Actinoplanes lobatus: one gene and its partner. The protein of the gene in region 1 interacts with the protein of each later gene in a pairwise test. Links are inferred from orthologs where the notes say so. Each region holds a gene or a part of one and is shown on either strand. Other genes may lie near its edges.

The links.
Region 2: the proteins of BJ964_RS04895 (region 1) and BJ964_RS17720 interact in binary tests that used the Escherichia coli proteins (3 or more experiments, as listed by UniProt). The link is inferred for Actinoplanes lobatus from one-to-one orthologs.

What each region holds. Positions count from the first base shown.
Region 1 is NZ_JACHNC010000001.1:1,116,945-1,126,091, reverse strand. The notes cover bases 4,182-6,954. They hold BJ964_RS04895 (cysteine desulfurase family protein), read left to right. Parts: upstream 4,182-4,866; coding sequence 4,867-6,042; downstream 6,043-6,954. Other genes in these bases: mnmA (tRNA 2-thiouridine(34) synthase MnmA), read left to right, coding at 6,052-6,954; BJ964_RS04900 (electron transfer flavoprotein subunit alpha/FixB family protein), read left to right, coding at 4,182-4,328. Outside these bases: BJ964_RS47780 (Hsp70 family protein), read left to right, coding at 1-1,080; BJ964_RS04920 (PLD nuclease N-terminal domain-containing protein), read right to left, coding at 1,096-1,428; BJ964_RS04915 (DUF202 domain-containing protein), read right to left, coding at 1,467-1,820; BJ964_RS04910 (YidH family protein), read right to left, coding at 1,822-2,187; BJ964_RS04905 (electron transfer flavoprotein subunit beta/FixA family protein), read left to right, coding at 2,598-3,374; more of BJ964_RS04900, read left to right, coding at 3,396-4,181; more of mnmA, read left to right, coding at 6,955-7,140; BJ964_RS04885 (methionine synthase), read left to right, coding at 7,133-8,128; NAD-dependent DNA ligase LigA, read left to right, coding at 8,125-9,147. UniProt on the Escherichia coli protein: Master enzyme that delivers sulfur to a number of partners involved in Fe-S cluster assembly, tRNA modification or cofactor biosynthesis. Catalyzes the removal of elemental sulfur from cysteine to produce alanine.
Region 2 is NZ_JACHNC010000001.1:3,771,700-3,781,024, forward strand. What follows is about bases 399-3,349. They hold BJ964_RS17720 (sulfurtransferase TusA family protein), read right to left. Parts: upstream 2,004-3,349; coding sequence 1,794-2,003; downstream 399-1,793. Other genes in these bases: BJ964_RS17710 (carbohydrate kinase family protein), read left to right, coding at 399-1,170; BJ964_RS17715 (AAA family ATPase), read left to right, coding at 1,178-1,690; BJ964_RS17725 (cysteine desulfurase family protein), read right to left, coding at 2,000-3,145; ctaC (aa3-type cytochrome oxidase subunit II), read left to right, coding at 3,328-3,349. Also shown: iron-sulfur cluster insertion protein ErpA, read left to right, coding at 1-86; more of BJ964_RS17710, read left to right, coding at 193-398; more of ctaC, read left to right, coding at 3,350-4,254; BJ964_RS17735 (cytochrome c oxidase subunit 4), read left to right, coding at 4,265-4,726; BJ964_RS17740 (hypothetical protein), read right to left, coding at 4,787-4,996; trpD (anthranilate phosphoribosyltransferase), read right to left, coding at 5,107-6,165; BJ964_RS17750 (hypothetical protein), read right to left, coding at 6,201-6,626; BJ964_RS17755 (cytochrome c oxidase assembly protein), read right to left, coding at 6,675-7,613; ctaE (aa3-type cytochrome oxidase subunit III), read left to right, coding at 7,723-8,319; qcrC (cytochrome bc1 complex diheme cytochrome c subunit), read left to right, coding at 8,368-9,216; qcrA (cytochrome bc1 complex Rieske iron-sulfur subunit), read left to right, coding at 9,213-9,325. UniProt on the Escherichia coli protein: Sulfur carrier protein involved in sulfur trafficking in the cell. Part of a sulfur-relay system required for 2-thiolation during synthesis of 2-thiouridine of the modified wobble base 5-methylaminomethyl-2-thiouridine (mnm(5)s(2)U) in tRNA.

The DNA of each region.
Region 1 (9,147 bases):
CTCGGCGACCCGCCCGTGGTGATCGAGCAGCCCGAGCTGGTCGTGGCCGAGGGCAGCATCCTGGCCGGGGCCGCCCTGCTGACCACCGAGCCGGCCGCCCCCGGGCCCACCGAGGAGTTGCGGCTGCCCTCCAAGTACCTTCCGGCCCGCGCCGAGGAGGACGGGCCGACCGTGCTGGCGCCGCCTGTGCCGGCGGCGCCGACCGTGGAGCGCGAGCGCGACCAGCCGACGGTCCTGGCGAACCCCGCGGATGTCGTGGCCGTCGCGGATGTTGCGGACGAATCGGTTGAAAAGGGGCCGGTGTCGCCTCCGGGACCGGTGGAAGCCGACCGGCCGACCGTGGTGGCGGGCAAGCCGGTGGAGACGGACCGCCCGACCGTTGTGGCCGGTGAGCCGATCGGGGCCGACCGCCCGACCGCGGTGGCGGGCAAGCCGCTGACCACGCCGGTTCCGGCCGTTCCGTCCGCGGCCGCCGTCGACGTGCCGGTGCTGCCCGGCGCCGGCCGGGCCGAGCCACCACCACCGCACCGGCCGCGTGCCGACGGCCCGCCCGGCCCGCCCCAGCGGCAGCCCCGGCAGGACCGCCCGTCCCGGCCGCGGCCGCCCGCCGACACCCCGCCGCACCTGCTTCCCCCGGTGGACCCGTGGCCGCACGCGGCCGACAGCTGGCGTTCCGATCCGGACGCGACGGTCGCCACCAGTCCTCCCGAATACGAGAGCCGGACTCCCGTACCCCCGAGGCAGCCCCGGCAGTCGGGGCGCGTGCCCCGGCCGCAGCAGCCGGTGGTGGCACACGCCCGGCCGGTGTCGCCCGCCGTGGGCTCGGCCCGCCCGGTCTCACCGCCCGCCCGCGCGGTCGTCTCCGCTCCGCAGCCCCAGGTCCAGCCCCAGCCGCAGCCGGCCCGGGTGCGCCGCCGTGGGCGTCTCGGCCGCGCGATGCAGATGTTGCTCAGCATGATTGTGATGGTGACCGTGCCGATCGTGGCGCTGATCCTGGCCTACGGCTACGGCAACGGCGAACCGTTCGACCAGGACGCCGTCGAGGTCTTCACCGACATCGGCAGACTGCTCGGACTCTGATCCGGGGCACCGCGCTCAGGGACGGTCCGGCTCGTCGTCCTGCCGGAGGTCCCGTTCCCACTCGTCGAGCAGCTCACGGTCGCGACGGGACTGCTTGCTGTCCATCGAACGCAGGAAGTCCGGGTCGTCGTCCGGTGACGAGGGGCGGCGGATCGGGCGGCGGGACCGGCTGATCGGGCGGCCCCACAGGAGGTAGGCGGTCGGTCCGGCGAGCGGTATCAGCAGGATCGCGAGGGTCCAGACGGCGCGGGGCGCGTTGCGGACCCGCTCCGCCGACAAGGCGCTGATGAGGGCCAGAATCAGCAGGACGAGGGCTGCCGCGGCCAAGAAGATGAACAACCGGACCATGCCGCAATGATGCTCCTCGAAAGCCGGGTAGGCGACGATCAGAGCATGACAACCCATCCGCCGAGAACGGCCAGGGCGACGATGAGGAAGGCGTAGGCCCGGATCGGGCGGGGCGCCGGCCCGGGGAACCGGGTCCGTAGGTCCCGGCCCCGGTGCAGGGCGATCGCCACGATCGCCGCCCAGGTCGTCATCGCGGCCGCCGCCACCAGCCATTCGGCCGGGCCGGCGCCGGGCGCGAAGGCCGGCCGGAGGGCCAGCAGCGCCACGGCGGACGCCGACAGGCCGGTGCGCCGCCAGGCGAGCCGGGTCCGCAGCGCGGAGGCGCCCGGATCGCGGGGCACCCGGGCGCAGGCGCCCGGGTCACGGGTGTGCTGACCGCACGGCTCACTCATCTCAGAAGACCTGGACCAGCACCGCCGCGATGATCACCACTGCGCCGGCCGCCACCGCGACGGCGAGCACGGCCGGGAACCGGGAGCGCGGCAGGTCGGTGCCGAGCCGCATGGCCCGCTCGGTCCGCACCCAGTGGTCGACCGCGCGCAGTGCCACCAGGGCGCCGAGCACCAGCAGCAGGATCGCGATGATCTCGCGCAGGTGGCGCACCGGCAGTGGCGGCAGGAACTGCGCGCACGCCAGGCCACCCGCGATCAGGGCCAGGCCGGTTCGGATCCAGGCGAGGAAGGTGCGCTCGTTGGCGAGGGAGAAGCGATAGTCGGGAGTGGTGCCTGTCTGTGACGGGTTGAACCACTCTCGCAACACACCGTTAATTATCGACCCGCGGGGTCCAGAAGGGGGTGCCACAGATTGCGGACTTCGTCACTCACGCAGGCCTCCCGTGGGCGCCCGCAGCGGCACCACGGGGAGTCCGGGCCGCCTCGTCCATGGGTCTGCGGCTTCAGCTCTTCGGGGCGTGAGGGAGTATGGGTCGTGGATGGGCTCACGCCCTCCACGAGTAAGACGTTTTGACCGGACATGTCTGACACCTCCTCATTGCCCACTGTAGCGATCACGGTCGGGGCATGGGTGAGGTGTGTCACTCTGGGTGGCCGGCAACAGTGATGCTACTGACGGGTAACCTGGCTGACATGTCCGCCGCCCGGCAACTTCGGCGGCCGTGGACAGGGTCGACCGCAACGGTGCGTTCAATACAGGAGGGTCGTAGGAGCGCGATGAACATCGTCGTACTGGTGAAGCAGGTGCCCGACTCCGGTGCCGAGCGCACCCTAAGCGCTGACTACTCGGTCGACCGGGCGTCGGCGAGCAACGTCATCAACGAGATGGACGAATACGCCATCGAGGAAGCGCTGAAGATCAAAGAGGCGCACGGTGGAGAGGTGACCGTCCTGACCGTTGGTCCGGCCGGTGCGACCGAGTCCATCCGCAAGGCTCTCTCCATGGGCCCGGACAAGGCCGTCCACGTGCAGGACGACGCCCTCCACGGCTCCTGCGCGGTCGCCACCTCCAAGGTGCTCGCCGCCGCGCTGCGCACCCTGGACGCCGACCTGATCATCAGCGGCGCCGAGTCCACCGACGGCCGCGTCCAGGTCGTCCCGCACATGCTGGCCGAGCTTCTCGGTGTGGCCGCCCTCACCGGCGCCCGCAAGCTCACCGTCGACGGCTCCCAGCTGACCGTCGAGCGGCAGACCGACGAGGGCTACGAGGTCGTCACGGCCGCCACCCCGGCGATCGTCAGCGTCTGGGACACCATCAACGAGCCGCGGTACCCGTCCTTCAAGGGCATCATGGCCGCCAAGAAGAAGCCCGTGCAGAGCCTGTCCCTGGGTGACCTGGGCGTCTCCGCCGGTGAGGTCGGCTCCGCCGGCGCCACCAGCCAGGTCCTCGAGTACGCGAAGCGCCCGGCCCGTGCCGGCGGCGCCAAGGTCGTCGACGAGGGCACCGGTGGCGAGCAGCTCGTCGCGTACCTGGCCACCGAGAAGTTCGTCTGAGTCTGAGGGGATTAGGAAGACATGGCTGAGGTATTGGTCGTCGTCGAGGCCGGCGTCAAGAAGGTCACCCTCGAGATGCTCACGATCGCCCGTGGACTCGGGTCGGTCTCGGCGGTGGTGTTCGGCGACGCCGACACCGCGAAGCTCGGCGAATTCGGCGCCGAGAAGATCTACACGGCGTCCGGTGAGGACGTCGACGGCTACCTGGTCGCCCCCAAGGCCACCGTGGTCGCCGAGCTGGTGAAGCGGGTCCAGCCCGCCGCCGTGCTGCTCGCCTCCACCCAGGAGGGCAAGGAGATCGCCGCCCGCCTGGCGATCAAGCTGGACAACGGCCTGCTCACCGACGCCGTCGGCCTCGACGCCGACGGCACCGCCACCCAGGCGATCTTCGCCGGCTCGGCGATCGTCAAGACCAAGGTCACCAAGGGCCTGCCGATCGTCACCATCCGCCCGAACTCGGTCACCCCTGAGCCGTCGGCCGCCACCCCGGCCGTCGAGCAGCTGACCGTGGCCGTGTCGGACACCGACAAGCTGACCAAGGTCGTCGAGCGGGTCGCCGAGCAGAAGGGCTCCCGCCCCGAGCTCACCGAGGCCGGCATCGTCGTCTCCGGCGGCCGCGGCGTCGGCAACGCCGACAACTTCAAGCTGGTCGAGGAGCTCGCCGACCTGCTCGGCGGCGCCGTCGGCGCGTCCCGCGCGGCCGTCGACTCGGGCTACTACCCGCACCAGTTCCAGGTCGGCCAGACCGGCAAGACCGTGTCGCCGCAGCTCTACGTGGCACTCGGCATCTCCGGCGCGATCCAGCACCGGGCCGGCATGCAGACCTCGAAGACCATCGTCGCGGTCAACAAGGACGCCGAGGCGCCCATCTTCGAGCTCGCCGACTTCGGCGTGGTCGGCGACCTCTTCAAGGTCGTCCCGCAGGCGGCCGACGAGATCCGCAAGCGCAAGTAGGTTGGGCTAGCTTCGCTCCGCGGCACTGTGCCTGATTGCTCCGCTTCGCTCCGCGGCAAAACGCCTTGTAACCGGTGTCGAGGCAGGTGATTTCCCGCCGCCAGCAAAACCCGCTGGCGTCGGCAAATCATCTGCCTCGACACCGGCGGCGTTTTGCGGGGACGTTTAGCGCGCCGCCGTCCGGCTTGGGGTGACCGTTTCGTTGTCTCGACACCGGCGGCGTTTGGCGGGGGACGTTTTGCGCGCCGCCGTCCGGCTTGGGGTGACCGTTTCGTGGTGCGGGCGAGTCGCGGATCTTTGCGGCTGGCTCTGGGGCTGTTCTGGTGCGGTTGAGAGGGCTCTGGGAGGCAGCCGGACCACCGATCTCAGCCCGGCGCGGGCGGCACGGGCGGGAGGGCCGCTGAGGTCGCCGGGAAGAGGCGGGACGGTCGGGGTGTGGTCGGGGGCGGCGAGGGGCGTACCGGAGCGGGGCAGTGATTTTGATCTTGGGAGGACTCGGGCGGGGGCGGTGACGGGAGGACGGCCTAAGCTGGGGGTGATGGCCTACCTGGATCATGCGGCGACCACGCCGATGCTGCCTGCCGCGCTCGACGCCTATGTCGCCGCGGCGCGTGAGCTTGGAAACCCGTCTTCGCTGCATGCGGCGGGTCGTGGAGCCCGGCGCCTGGTCGAGGAGTCGCGGGAGCGGATCGCGGCGGCGCTGGGGGCCCGGCCGTCCGAGGTGATCTTCACGGGTGGCGGGACCGAGGCGGACAACCTCGCGGTCAAGGGGATCTTCTGGGCCCGGCGGGACGCCGATCAGCGCATGCGCCGCGTGGTGGCCTCGGCCGTCGAGCATCACGCCGTGCTGGACGCGGTCGACTGGCTGGGGCAGCACGAGGGCGCCAAGACGGCGCTGCAACCGGTGGACGCGGCCGGGCGGGTGGACGCGGAGGCGTTCGCCGAGCTGGTGCGGGCGCACGGCAGCGAGATCGCCGTGGTCAGCGTGCAGTGGGCGAACAACGAGGTCGGCACGGTGCAGCCGGTCGCGGCGCTGGCGGCGCTGGCCGCGGCCGCCGGGATCCCGTTCCACACCGACGCGGTGCAGGCGGTCGGGCAGGTGCCGGTGGACTTCGCGGCGAGCGGCGCCTCGGCGCTCACGCTCACCGGGCACAAGGTGGGCGGTCCGGTCGGTGTCGGCGCGCTGCTGCTGGGCCGGGACGTGACCTGCACGCCGTTGTTGCACGGCGGCGGCCAGGAGCGGGACGTGCGATCCGGGACCCTGGACACCCCGGGCGTGGTGGCGTTCGCCACTGCCGTGGAGGCCGCGGTCGCCAGCCGGGAGGAGCACGTCATCCGGGTGGCGGCGCTGCGTGACGACCTGGTGGAGCGGGTGTGCGCGGCGATCCCGGACGCGATCTACAACGGCGACCCGGCCGACCGGCTGCCGGGCAACGCCCACTTCTCCTTCCCGGGCTGCGAGGGCGACGCGCTGCTGCTGCTCCTGGACGCGCAGGGCATCTACTGCTCGACCGGTTCGGCGTGTTCGGCCGGCGTGGCCCAGCCCAGTCACGTGCTGCTGGCGATGGGCGCCGACGATCCGCGGGCCCGCTCGTCGCTGCGGTTCAGCCTGGGGCACGACAGCACGAAGGCGGATGTGGACGCGCTGCTCGCGGCGCTGCCGGGCGCGGTGGAACGCGCCCGCCGGGCGGGGGCCTGGAAGACGTCCAGATAGGCTGGGAACATGCGTGTTCTCGCAGCCATGTCGGGCGGTGTCGATTCGGCGGTCGCCGCCGCGCGCGCCCGTGACGCCGGCCATGATGTCACCGGCGTGCACCTCGCGCTCGCCCGTAACCCCCAGACGTTCCGGACCGGGGCGCGCGGCTGCTGCACCCTGGAGGACTCGCGGGATGCCCGCCGGGCCGCCGATGTGATCGGCATCCCGTTCTACGTGTGGGACATGGCCGAGGAGTTCCACGACAGCGTCGTCGACGACTTCGTGAACGAGTACGCGGCCGGCCGTACCCCGAATCCCTGCCTGCGCTGCAACGAGAAGATCAAGTTCGCGGCGGTGCTGGACCGGGCGGTGGCCCTGGGCTTCGACGCGGTGGTCACCGGCCACCACGCCCGCCTGGGCGCTGACGGCCTGCTGCGGCGCAGTGTCGACCTGGCCAAGGACCAGTCGTACGTGCTGGCCGTCCTGACCCGGGCCCAGCTCGACCGGGCGATCTTCCCGCTCGGCGACTCGACGAAGGAGCGGGTCCGGGCCGAGGCCGCCGAGCGTGGGCTGGCCGTGGCCGACAAGCCGGATTCGCACGACATCTGCTTCATCGCCGACGGTGACACCCGCGGGTTCCTGGAGGGCCGCCTCGGGTCGGCGCCCGGCGACATCGTGGACGGGCGCACCGGCGAGCGGCTGGGCACCCACAACGGGGCGTACGGGTTCACCATCGGCCAGCGCAAGGGCCTCGACCTGCGGGTTCCCGCCGCCGACGGCCGCCCGCGCTACGTGCTGTCGATCACCCCGGTGACCAACACGGTGACCGTCGGCCCGCGTGAGGATCTTGAGGTCGACGTGGTCACCGCCGATCGGCCGATCTGGCACGGCGCGGACACCCGGCTGGATTGCGAGGTTCAGCTGCGGGCGCACGGCGAGGTGGTCCCGGCTTCGGTGTCGGTCGCCTCCGATGCCCTGGTCGCTGCTTTGAAATCACCGGCGCGAGGCGTCGCCGCAGGTCAGGCGATCGTCGCCTACCAGCCGGATCCCGAGGGGGACATCGTGCTCGGCTCGGCGACGATCACGGCCGGTTCCCGGGTGTCGTCGCATGCCTGAGTTCCCCTGGGGCGCGGGTGCCGCCACCGGCATCGGCTCGCTGCCCGGCACCGACATCGCCGAGGCCCAGCGGATCGTGCTGGGTGAGCTGCCCGGCCTGCCGCACCTGCCCGAGCTGCCCGAGCGCGGCCCGGGCGCCGACATGATCGGCCGGACCGCCGGGTTCCTCGTCGAGCTGCCGGTGCAGGTCTACGCCGGCCGCTGGCAGATCGCCTCGCGGCCGGGCACGGACCTGCGGCGGACCGCGGATCTGCTGGAACGCGATCTGGACCAGCTCACCGAGCAGGCCGACGGATACTCCGGCCCGCTGAAGATCCAGGCCGCCGGGCCGTGGACCCTGGCCGCGAACCTGGACCTGCCGATCGGCGGGCGGATGCTGCGGGACCCGGGCGCGGTCCGGGATCTGACCGCCTCGCTGGCCGAGGGGCTGCGCCGGCACGTGGCCGACGTGCGCAAGCGGGTGCCCGGGGCGACCGTGCTGCTCCAGCTCGACGAGCCGTCGCTGCCCACCGTGCTGGCCGGGCAGGTGCCGACCGAGAGCGGGCTCAGCGCCTACCGGAAGGTGGACGGACCGGACGCCGCGTCGCGTCTGCGCACCGTGGTCGAGGCGGTCGACACCCCGGTGATCGTGCACTGCTGCGCGCCCGAGGTGCCGTTGCAGGTGATCCGGGACGCCCGGGCCGCCGCGGTCGCCTTCGACCTGTCGCTGTTCAAGGATCTGGACCCGCTCGGCGAGGCGATCGAGGCGGGGCTGGGGATCTTCGCCGGGGCGGCGCCGACCCGTGCGGTCGCCGGCCGCCGTCCGGAGTCGAAACAGATCGCCGACCGGGTGCGGACCCTCTGGCAGCGGCTCGGCTTCCCGGCCGCCCGGCTGCCCGGGCAGGTCGTGATCACCCCGGCCTGCGGGCTGGCCGGCGCGCCGATGGGCTACGCCCGCGCGTTGCTCAAGGCGTGTGCCGAGGCGGGCCGTCGGATCGCCGAGGTTTGATCGTATTTCTTAGACGGAGGTTCGGTTCAGTGGCTACCCCAGAGGCATCTTCCCGGCATGCCGAGCTGGCCGACGAGATCCGCGAGCACCAGCACCGCTATTACCAGCTCGACGCGCCGACGGTGTCGGACGCGGAGTTCGACCTGTTGCTGCGCGAGCTGGAGGCGCTGGAGGCGGAGTTCCCGGAGCTGCGCACCCCCGAGTCGCCGACCCAGACGGTCGGCGGTACGACGACCGGAGACTTCCCCAAGGTCGAGCACGCCGAGCGGATGATGTCGCTGGACAACGTGTTCAACCTCGACGAGCTGACGGCGTGGGCCGAGCGCGCGGTGCGGGACGCCGGCGGCCCGGTGCGGTTCCTGTGCGAACTCAAGATCGACGGTCTGGCGATCAACCTGACGTACGAGAAGGGTGTTCTGGTCCGCGCCGCCACCCGTGGCACCGGGCGGGTCGGCGACGACGTGACCCCCAACGTGCGGACCATCGGGGACATCCCGGAGCGGCTGACCGGTGACGACGTGCCCGGCCTGGTCGAGGTGCGCGGCGAGATCTACTTCCCGGCCGAGGCGTTCGCGGCGCTCAACGCGATGCTGGTGGAGCAGGGTAAACCGACGTACATGAATCCCCGTAACGCCGCTTCCGGCAGCCTGCGGCAGAAGGATCCACGGGTCACCGGGTCGCGCGGGCTCGGCATGGTGGTGCACGGGCTGGGCGCGCGGGAGGGGTTCCTCCCGGAGTCGCAGTCGGCGGCCTATGCGGCGATGAAGGCGTGGGGCCTGCCGGTCAGCGAGCGGTGGAAGCTGGTCGACGACCTGGCCGGGGTGCGCGAGTTCATCGAGTTCTACGGCAAGCACCGGCACGACGTCGAGCACGACATCGACGGTGTGGTGGTGAAGGTCGACGAGGTCGCCATCCAGGGGCGGCTCGGGTCGACCAGCCGCGCGCCCCGGTGGGCGATCGCTTTCAAGTACCCGCCGGAGGAGGTCACCACCAAGCTGCTCGACATCCGGGTCAATGTG
Region 2 (9,325 bases), 2.7 Mb from region 1 along the record:
TCGCCGACCGGATCGACGCTCAGGGTTTCACCATCGACAACCCGAACGCGCAGAACTCCTGCGCGTGTGGTGACTCGTTCCACTGAGACAACCTTTGAACAGGCCGTCCCGTTGTACGGGGCGGCCTGTTCGCTGCTTCGGGCCGGTAGTCTCATCCCGTAACGCCCCCTGTTCCCTACCCCGAGGGCCGAAATGAAGATCGCCGTCACCGGCTCGATCGCCACCGACCATCTGATGCACTTCCCCGGCAGGTTCGCCGAGCAGCTCATCGCGGACCAGCTGCACAAGGTCTCGCTCTCCTTCCTCGTCGACGACCTCGTGGTCCGCCGCGGCGGTGTCGCCCCCAACATCGCCTTCGGGATGGGCAAGCTGGGCCTGCGCCCGCTCCTGGTCGGTGCGGTCGGCGCCGACTTCGGTGACTACCGTTCCTGGCTCGAGCGGCACGGGGTGGACTGCGGTTCGGTGCACGTCAGCGACACGGCGCACACCGCCCGGTTCGTCTGCACCACCGACGACGACCTCAACCAGATCGCCTCCTTCTACGCCGGGGCGATGGCCGAGGCGCGCAACATCGAGCTGCGGCCGGTGCACGAGCGGGCCGGCGGCCTCGACCTGGTGCTGGTAGGCGCCAACGACCCGGCCGCGATGATCCGGCACTCCGAGGAGTGCCGCGAGCGGGGTTACGCGTTCGCCGCCGACCCGTCGCAGCAGCTCGCCCGGATGGACGGCTCGGACGTGCTGAGCCTGATCAGCGGCGCGGAGTACCTGCTGACCAACGAGTACGAGCGGTCCCTGCTGGAGACCAAGGCCGGCCTCACCGGCGACCAGGTGCTGGAGCAGGTGAAGATCCGGGTCACCACCCTCGGCAAGGACGGTGTGGAGATCACCGGCCGGGGGATCGAGCGGATCCACGTGCCGGTCGTCCCGGACGTCCTCGGCGAGGACCCGACCGGGGTGGGCGACGGCTTCCGGGCCGGCTTCTTCGCCGGTGTCTCGTGGGGGCTCGGCCTGGAGCGGTCCGCCCAGGTCGGCTCGCTGGTCGCGGCGCTGGTGCTGGAGACGGTCGGCACCCAGGAGTACGACATCAAGGCTCCCGACTTCACGAAGCGGTTCGCGTCGGCGTACGGCGACGAGGCGGCCGCGGAGGTCGCGCCGCTGCTCCCGGCGTGACCACGACATGGTGTTAGCGGTCTTCGCCGGGCTCCCCGGCGTCGGTAAGAGCACTCTGGCCGCCGCGGTGGCCGCCGAGCTGCCCGCGGCGGTCCTGGCCGTCGACACGGTCGACTTCACGCTCCAGCGGTACGGGGTGCAGGAGCCCCGGCCCGGCTACACCGCCTACGGGGTGGTGGCCGCGGTGGCCGAGGAGCAGCTCCGGATCGGCCACCACGTGATCATCGACGCGGTGAACCCGGTCCGGGCGGCGCGGCAGCTCTGGGTGGACCTGGCCGAGCGGATGGAGGTGCCGCTGCGGGTCGTCGAGGTGATCTGCGGCGACGACGTGGAGCACCGCCGCCGGGTCGAGGAGCGGTTCAAGGCGCGCGACCACGAGGGCATCCCGGACTGGGTGCGGGTCCTGGAACGCCAGGCGGAGTACGAGCCCTATCTGGGCCCGCGCCTGGTCGTCGACACCCACCTGGCCAAGGACCCGGTCCCGTCCGTGGTCGGCTATCTCGACGATCGCCGCCGGTGAGTCAGCAGCCGGTTTTCCGACGCCGTGGGGTTTGCGGTGGCGGAAAACCGTCTGCTGACTCACCGGTTACAAGGCGATCGTCCGCGGAGCGAAGCGGAGCCAGTCAGCTCAGCCTGCGCACGTCGAAGGCCTGGCCGTCGGCGGCGACGAACTCCTGGCCCTTCATCCGGCACCAGGCGGGGATGTCGTTGGCCGCGGCCGGGTCGTCGGCGAGCACCCGCACGATCTCCCCGACCGGCACGCCCGGAATGGCCCTGGCCAGCCGGATCACCGGGATCGGGCAGCGCAGGCCCCGGCAGTCCAGGGTGATCAGATCCCGGCCTCCTTCCGGATGGCGGCCACCACGTCCGGCAGCACGGTGAGGAACCTCTCGACGTCCGCCTCGGTGGTCTCCCGGTGCAGCGACACCCGCACGTTGCCGTGGCTGAGCACACCCATCGCCTCCAGCACGTGGCTCGGGCGCAGCGTCGACGAGGTGCACGAGGAACCTGACGAGACGGCGAAACCGTGCCGGTCGAGGGCGTGCAGCAGGGCCTCGCCGTCGACGTACAGGCAGCTGAACGTGACCAGGTGCGGCAGCCGCCCGACCGGGTCGCCGACGATCTCCACGTCCGGCACGGTGGCGGCCACCCGCTCCCGGATCCGGTCGACCAGGGCGCTCAGCCGGGCCGCCTCGCCGCGCGCCTCGGCCACCACGGCACGGAGGCTCGCGGCCGCCGCGACCACGGCCGGCAGCGAGAGCGCGCCCGGGTGGCGGGGGCGATAAAGATCATCTTGAGGGTACGGGGAGAGCCAGCGCACACCCTTGCGCACCACCAGCACCCCGACCCCCGCCGGACCGCCCCACTTGTGTGCCGAGGCGCTCAGCAGCGACCAGCCCGGCGGCACCGGCGCCCGGCCCACGGTCTGCGCCGCGTCCACGAACAGCGGCACCCCGGCTTCGGCGCACAGCTCCGCGGCGGCGGCCACCGGCTGCACCGTGCCCACCTCGTGACTGGCACTGATCAGGCTCGCCAGGGCCACCCCGCCGGCCCGGACCGCGGTGGCCCACGCGTCCAGGTCGAGCCGGCCCAGCCGGTCCACGCCGACCTCCACCGCCTCGGCCGTACGCGCGGCGTGCAGCACCGCCGAGTGCTCGATCGCCGAATGCACCAGCACCCGGCCCACCCGCGCGCGGCCGCCCAGCCCGCCGAGGACCGCCGCCTGGGCCGCCGCCGTGCCGGAGGGCTGGAAACTCACCTCGTCCGCCCGTACGCCCAGGATCTCGGCGACCACCGCGGTGGCCGCCTCGTGCAGCTGCTGGGCCCGCCGCCCGGCCGCGTAGAGCCGGGACGGGTCGGCCCAGCCGTCGGCGAGGGCGGCCAGCAGAGCCTCGCGTGTCACCGGATGCGGCGGCGCCGCGGTGGCGGCGTCGAGGTAAGCGGGCGCACCGGCCGGATCGCCTGTGTAATCCACACAGGGAACGGTATCGTCCGGTTGTCCGGGAGTTTTCCGGGACGGTCGCCCCCATACCCGGGGCCCTACGCCCCCCGGTGGCTGGTCGCCGTGGCTTGGTCGAGTAATGTGCGACCGTCAGTGAGCCTTGCCGCCAGGTGTCCGATTTTCGGCAGGCGGCGCTGCTAAGGAGGCAGAAGCAGGTGGGCGCAAGGAGTTCGGCCACACGGCCGCGGGCAGTAGGCCGGGCGGCCGGGCTGGTTCTCGGCGGCGCGACGCTGCTGACGTTGCTCTCGGGCTGTTCGATCGAGGACTGGGGTTCCGCATTCGGTAACTTCGGCTGGCCGAGCCGGGGTATCAGTCTGCAGGCACACCAGATGTACGACCTGTGGATCGCGTCGACGATCGCCGCTCTGACGGTCGGCATCGGCGTGTGGGGTCTGATCTTCTGGTGTGTGATCCGGTACCGCAAGCGCGGCGAAGAGCTGCCCGTGCAGACCCGGTTCAACATGCCGATGGAGATCCTCTACACGGTCACGCCGATCCTGATCGTCGCGGTGCTCTTCTTCTACACCGCGGTCGTGCAGACCAATGTCGACAAGCTGTCCAAGAATCCGGACCAGGTCGTCGAGATCGTGGCGTTCAAGTGGAACTGGCAGTTCAACTACCGTGACGGGATGGGCGAGAAGGCCAACACGGTCGCCTCGACCGTCGGCTCGTCCGATGTGATCCCGATCCTGGTCCTCCCGGTCGGAGAGAAGATCCGGTTCGAGGAGACCAGCAAGGACGTCATCCACTCGTTCTGGGTGCCGGAGATGCTGTTCAAGCGGGACGTCTTCCCGGGCAGCGTGCGCAACGTGTTCGAGGTGACCCTCGACAAGGAGGGCCGTTACGTCGGCCGGTGCGCCGAGCTGTGCGGCACGTACCACGCTTTCATGAACTTCGAGCTGGTGACGGTCTCCTCCGAGGAGTTCGACCGGTTCCTCGCGGCCAAGAAGGCCGGGCAGTCGACGCAGGAGGCTCTCGTCGCGATCGGCGAGGCGCCGTTCGCCACGAAGACGTCGCCGTTCAACACGCGCCGTCAGCAGCACTCCTGGAACCAGCCCGAGACCGTAGCCGCAGGGAAGTAGGGGACTCTCGATGAGGACCGAATACAAGATCTTCGCCGCGGTCGCCGTGTTCCTCTTCGGCGCGGCCGCCGTGTACGGGCTCTACACGTTCAACACGCCCAACCCCTCCGGCGGCGGCGGTGACGGGTACGCGGGCGGCACCGAGTGGGTCGGCGTGGTCGCGCTGATCCTCTCCGGACTGCTGTGCTCGATGTGCGCGGGCTTCTTCTGGTTCGTCGCCCGGCGTATCGACCTGCGCCCGGAGGACCGGGAGGACGGCGAGATCGCCGAGGGCGCCGGCGAGGTCGGCTTCTTCAGCCCGGGCAGCTACTGGCCGTTCGGCATCGCGCTGGCGGCGGCGGTGGCCGGCATCGGCCTGGTGTTCTGGATGTGGTGGCTGCTGGCCTTCGGCCTGGTCTGCGTCATTTTCGCCTCGTGCGGCCTGCTGTTCGAGTACTACTCGGGCACCCGGCACCCGGAAGCTCACCTCTGAGCCTCTCCAGCTGAGAAAAGCCCGCCTTCCCCTCGGGGGAGGCGGGCTTTCTCGTTGAGGCTAGGCCGCGGCAGACCGCTGAGCGGGCGCTACGCGCCTTTTCTCGCCGCCGGGCATCCGCAGGTGTACGACGATCGGGGCGACCACCTCAGCGGCTCCACAGCGGGTGCAGACCAGCTCAGGGCAGTCGTCGTGGCCGTCCTCGCACGGCGGCACCTCGAACAGCATGTCGCCGTCGCAGATGGCGCACCGGAGTTCGCGCTCCTGCACGGGGGTTCTCCCTCCACGGGAAGCCGGATTACCCGAATGTCATTCAGACGGTGTCACGTATATCGGACATCGCTGGGCATTCTCCGCGGCGTGTTGCCGGATTCTTGCGGCTACTCGGCGCTTTTCGCCGCCTGCGCGGCCGCCACCCACCGGTCCAGCCGGGCGGTCGTGGCGCCGGAGTCGATCGCCTCGGCGGCCCGCTCGATGCCGTCCCGCAGCGTCTCGTGGAAGTCGCCCGGAAAGCCGCTCTGCGCCGCGAACGCGGCCGCCGCGTTGAGGAGCACGGCGTCGCGCACCGGGCCCTGCTCACCGGCGAACGTGCGGCGGGCCACGTCGGCGTTGAACGCCGCGTCACCACCCCGCAGATCGGCCGGCCGGCTGCGCGCCAGGCCCAGGTCGGCGGCGTCGACCAGCAGTTCCTCCACCTTGCCGTCCCGGGCCATCCAGACCCGGGTGGGCGCCGACGTGGTGAACTCGTCCAGCCCGTCCTCGCCGCGCACCACCAGCGCCGAGTCACCGCGCCCGGCGAACACCTCGGCCATCACCGGGGCCATCCGCGGGTCGAAGCAGCCGACCATGGCCGCCGTCGGGCGGGCCGGGTTGGTCAGCGGGCCCAGCACGTTGAAGAATGTCGGCACGCCCAGCTCACGCCGGGTCACCGCGGCGTGCCGCATGCCCGGGTGGTAGCGGGCCGCGAAGCAGAAGCCGATGCCCGCCTCCTCGACCGTGCGGGCCACCCCGGCCGGGCCCAGATCCAGCGGCAGGCCGAAGTGCTCGAGCAGGTCGGCCGTGCCGGTGGTGGAGGACGCCGACCGGTTGCCGTGCTTGACCACGGTCACCCCGGCGGAAGCCGTCACGATCGCCGCCATGGTGGAGATGTTCACCGTGTTGGCCCGGTCGCCGCCGGTGCCGACCACGTCCACCGCCCGGGTCCGGGTGGCCTCCGGCAGCTGGACCAGCGTGGCGCTGGCGAGCATCGCCTGCACCAGGCCGGCCAGCTCGGCCGGGGTCTCACCCTTGGACCGCAGGGCTATCGCGAACCCGGCGATCTGCACCGGCGTCGCGTTGCCGGCCATGATCTCGCCCATCGCCCACGCGGTGTCCACGGTGGCGAGCTCCTCGCCACGAAGCAGTGCGCTGGTCAGATTGGGCCAGGTGCGTGCGCCCATGGCGGGGCCTCCCATAGGGGGTGTCGTCAGAGAAGTCAGCGGGGAACGGTGCCCAGGGTGCCGAGCGGGACGGCTCCGTCGCGGCGGGCGCGGAGCATGCCGGCCACCGTCTGACCGGTGGTCACCGGGTCGAGCGGGGCGACCAGCGTGGCGTCGACCTGCGCGTACGCGGCGAGCCAGCGGTCCGCGGCACGGGCGATGACGACGCAGGTGGGCGGCGGGTTCAGATACTCGTCCTTGGTCTGACGGGCGATCCCGATGCCGCCGGCGGGGGTCGCCTCGCCGTCCAGCATCATCAGGTCGATCTCGTACTCGTCGAGCAGCCGGCGGCACTCCTCCCAGGAGGCCGCCTCGCAGAACTCGACCTTGAGATCAGCGGCGGGACGCGTGCCGATGGCGAGCCGGATCCGGTCTCGCACGGCGGCGTCGTCGCTGTAGAGCAGAACGGTGTACTCGCTCATCTTGTGCCCCACCTCACGTCCTAGGTCCCGCCGATCGTACCGAACTTGTTATCCGGCGTCGGGTGCCGGTCGGCCCGTGTTCTCGGCGGCCTCGGCGCGGTCCAGAGCGCGGTCGATCCGGCGGGCCTCGCGCTCCGACTGACGGATCCACTGGACCACCAGGATGCCGAGCATCGTGACGCTGACGATCTCGCCGCCGGCCCACAGGATCCCGCCCGCGGTGACCTGGTCGGCCTTGGGATCCAGCCAGCTCAGGCCCAAGTTCGGGTACCAGTCGCCGCCGAGCAGCACGGTGCTCTGCATGATCGTCAGCCCCAGCACCGTGTGGAACGGCACGCTCAGCACCATGAGCAGGGCGCGGCCCGGGTACGGCCAGCGGTTCGGCAGCGGGTCCAGGCCCAGCAGCGGCCAGAAGAAGAGGCAGCCGGTGATGATGAAGTGCAGGTGGACGAACTCGTGCACCCAGACGTGTTCCAGGGTCTGCCGGTAGGCCCCGGTGAAGTAGAGGACGAACGGGTTCGCGATGAACAGCCCGAACGCGACCAGCGGGAACGTCAGGACCCGTACGTAGCGGCTGTGCAGCACGGCGAGCAGCGTCCGGCGCGGCGGCCCGTGCAGCACCCGCAGCGCCAGGGTGGTCGGCGCGCCCAGGGCCAGGAAGATCGGGCCCACCATGGACAGCACCATGTGCTGGACCATGTGCACCGAGATCAGGGTCGTGTCGTACGCCTCGATGCCGGTGACCGTCACCGCCGCGATCGAGCCGAGTCCACCCGCGACGAACGCCGCCGTGCGCCCGGCCGGCCAGTGGTCCCCACGCTGTCGTAGGCGCCAAACGCCGTACCCGTAGAGCGCCGCCGACACCAGAAGACCCAGCGCGATGAGGCTGAAGAGGTTGAGTTCGGTGAAGACGGCCGCCGGGGTGAACGGCGGAAGACCAGTATCCCCGCCATCGGCCGCGAGTAGGGGCAAAACGTGAGAACGCACCACTCGAGGCTAGGCCTACCCGCTGCTCACGGATTATTCCGGGCCTCCCACCCGGCCGGATTGGGGACCCCGAAGGACCTTGGGCCTATCTCGGATGAATAATGAGGCCGTGACTGCGGCAGCCATCGACAAGAGCCGGATCCACTCGCTGACCCGACCCAACATGGTCAGCGTCGGGACCATCGTGTGGCTCTCCAGCGAGCTCATGTTCTTCGCGGCGTTGTTCGCGATGTACTTCTCCATCCGTGCGGCGGACTACTCGCTGTGGGAGGAGCACACCCCGCACCTGAACATTCCGTACGCCACGACGTTCACGGTGATTCTGGTTCTCTCGTCGGTGACCTGCCAGTTGGGTGTCTTCGCCGCGGAGAAGGGTGACGTGTTCGCGCTGCGGCGCTGGTTCACGATCACCTTCGTGATGGGCCTGATCTTCGTGCTCGGCCAGGTGAACGAGTACACCGAGCTCGTCCAGCACGGCGTCAAGATCAACGGCGACGGGTACGGCTCGATGTTCTACCTGACGACCGGGTTCCACGGTCTGCACGTGACCGGCGGCCTGATCGCATTCATCGTCTACATGATCCGGACGACCATGGGCCGCTTCACGCCGGCTCAGGCCACCTCGGCCATCGTCGTGTCCTACTACTGGCACTTCGTCGACGTGGTGTGGATCGCCCTGTTCGCCATGATCTATTGGCTTCAGTAGCAGCGCCGACGGCGAGGATCGCAACAACAAACCAGAGGGACATAACCCATGACTTCTGACACCCCCGCCCGTAGGCGTGCCCGGGTGTTCTCCCGGCGGCGCGGTGCGCCCAGCCGGGTGCGCCGGAGGCTCGGCGCCGCGGCGCGCATGTTCGCCGCGCTGGCGCTGGCCGGCGGCGTCTACACGGCGTTCACCCCGGGCGCCTTCGCCGAGGACAACGTCCCGCTCTCCGCTGCCGCGCAGGAGGGCAAGGCGCTCTTCGACACCAGCTGCATCACCTGTCACGGGCGTGACGGCCAGGGTGTCGACGGGCGTGGACCGAGCCTGATCGGCGTCGGCTCCGCCTCGGTGGAGTTCCAGGTCGGCACCGGCCGTATGCCGATGGCCCGCCAGGAGGCCCAGGCCGAGCAGAAGCCGCCGCAGTTCGACGAGACCCAGACCGAGCAGCTCGGGCAGTACATCCAGGAGCTCGGCGGCGGCCCGGAGGTGCCGAAGGGCGAGCTCGTCGAGAACCTGGAGACCAACCCGGAGGCGCTGGCCGAGGGCGGCAAGCTGTTCCGGGTCAACTGCACCTCCTGCCACGGCTTCGGTGGCGGCGGTGGCGCGCTCTCCTCGGGCAAGTTCGCCCCGAGCCTGGGCGACGCCACGGCCGAGCAGATCTACGCCGCCATGCTCACCGGCCCGCAGAACATGCCGGTCTTCGGTGACAACCAGCTCACGCCGGACCAGAAGAAGCAGATCATCACCTACATCCAGGTCCAGCTCCAGGAGGACAGGGACCCGGGCGGTCTGTTCAACCTGGGCCGTTACGGGCCGTCGACCGAGGGTATGGCCATCTTCCTGGTCGGCATCACCCTGCTGGTCTTCACGTCTCTCTGGATTGCGGGGAAGTCATGACGGCGGTCCATCACTCCGGCGAGGCCGGTACGCCGGTCGACGTCAACGACCCGCACCTGACGCGGTTCGACGTCGTCAAGGAAGGCCTCCGGCGCGACGACATCGAGAT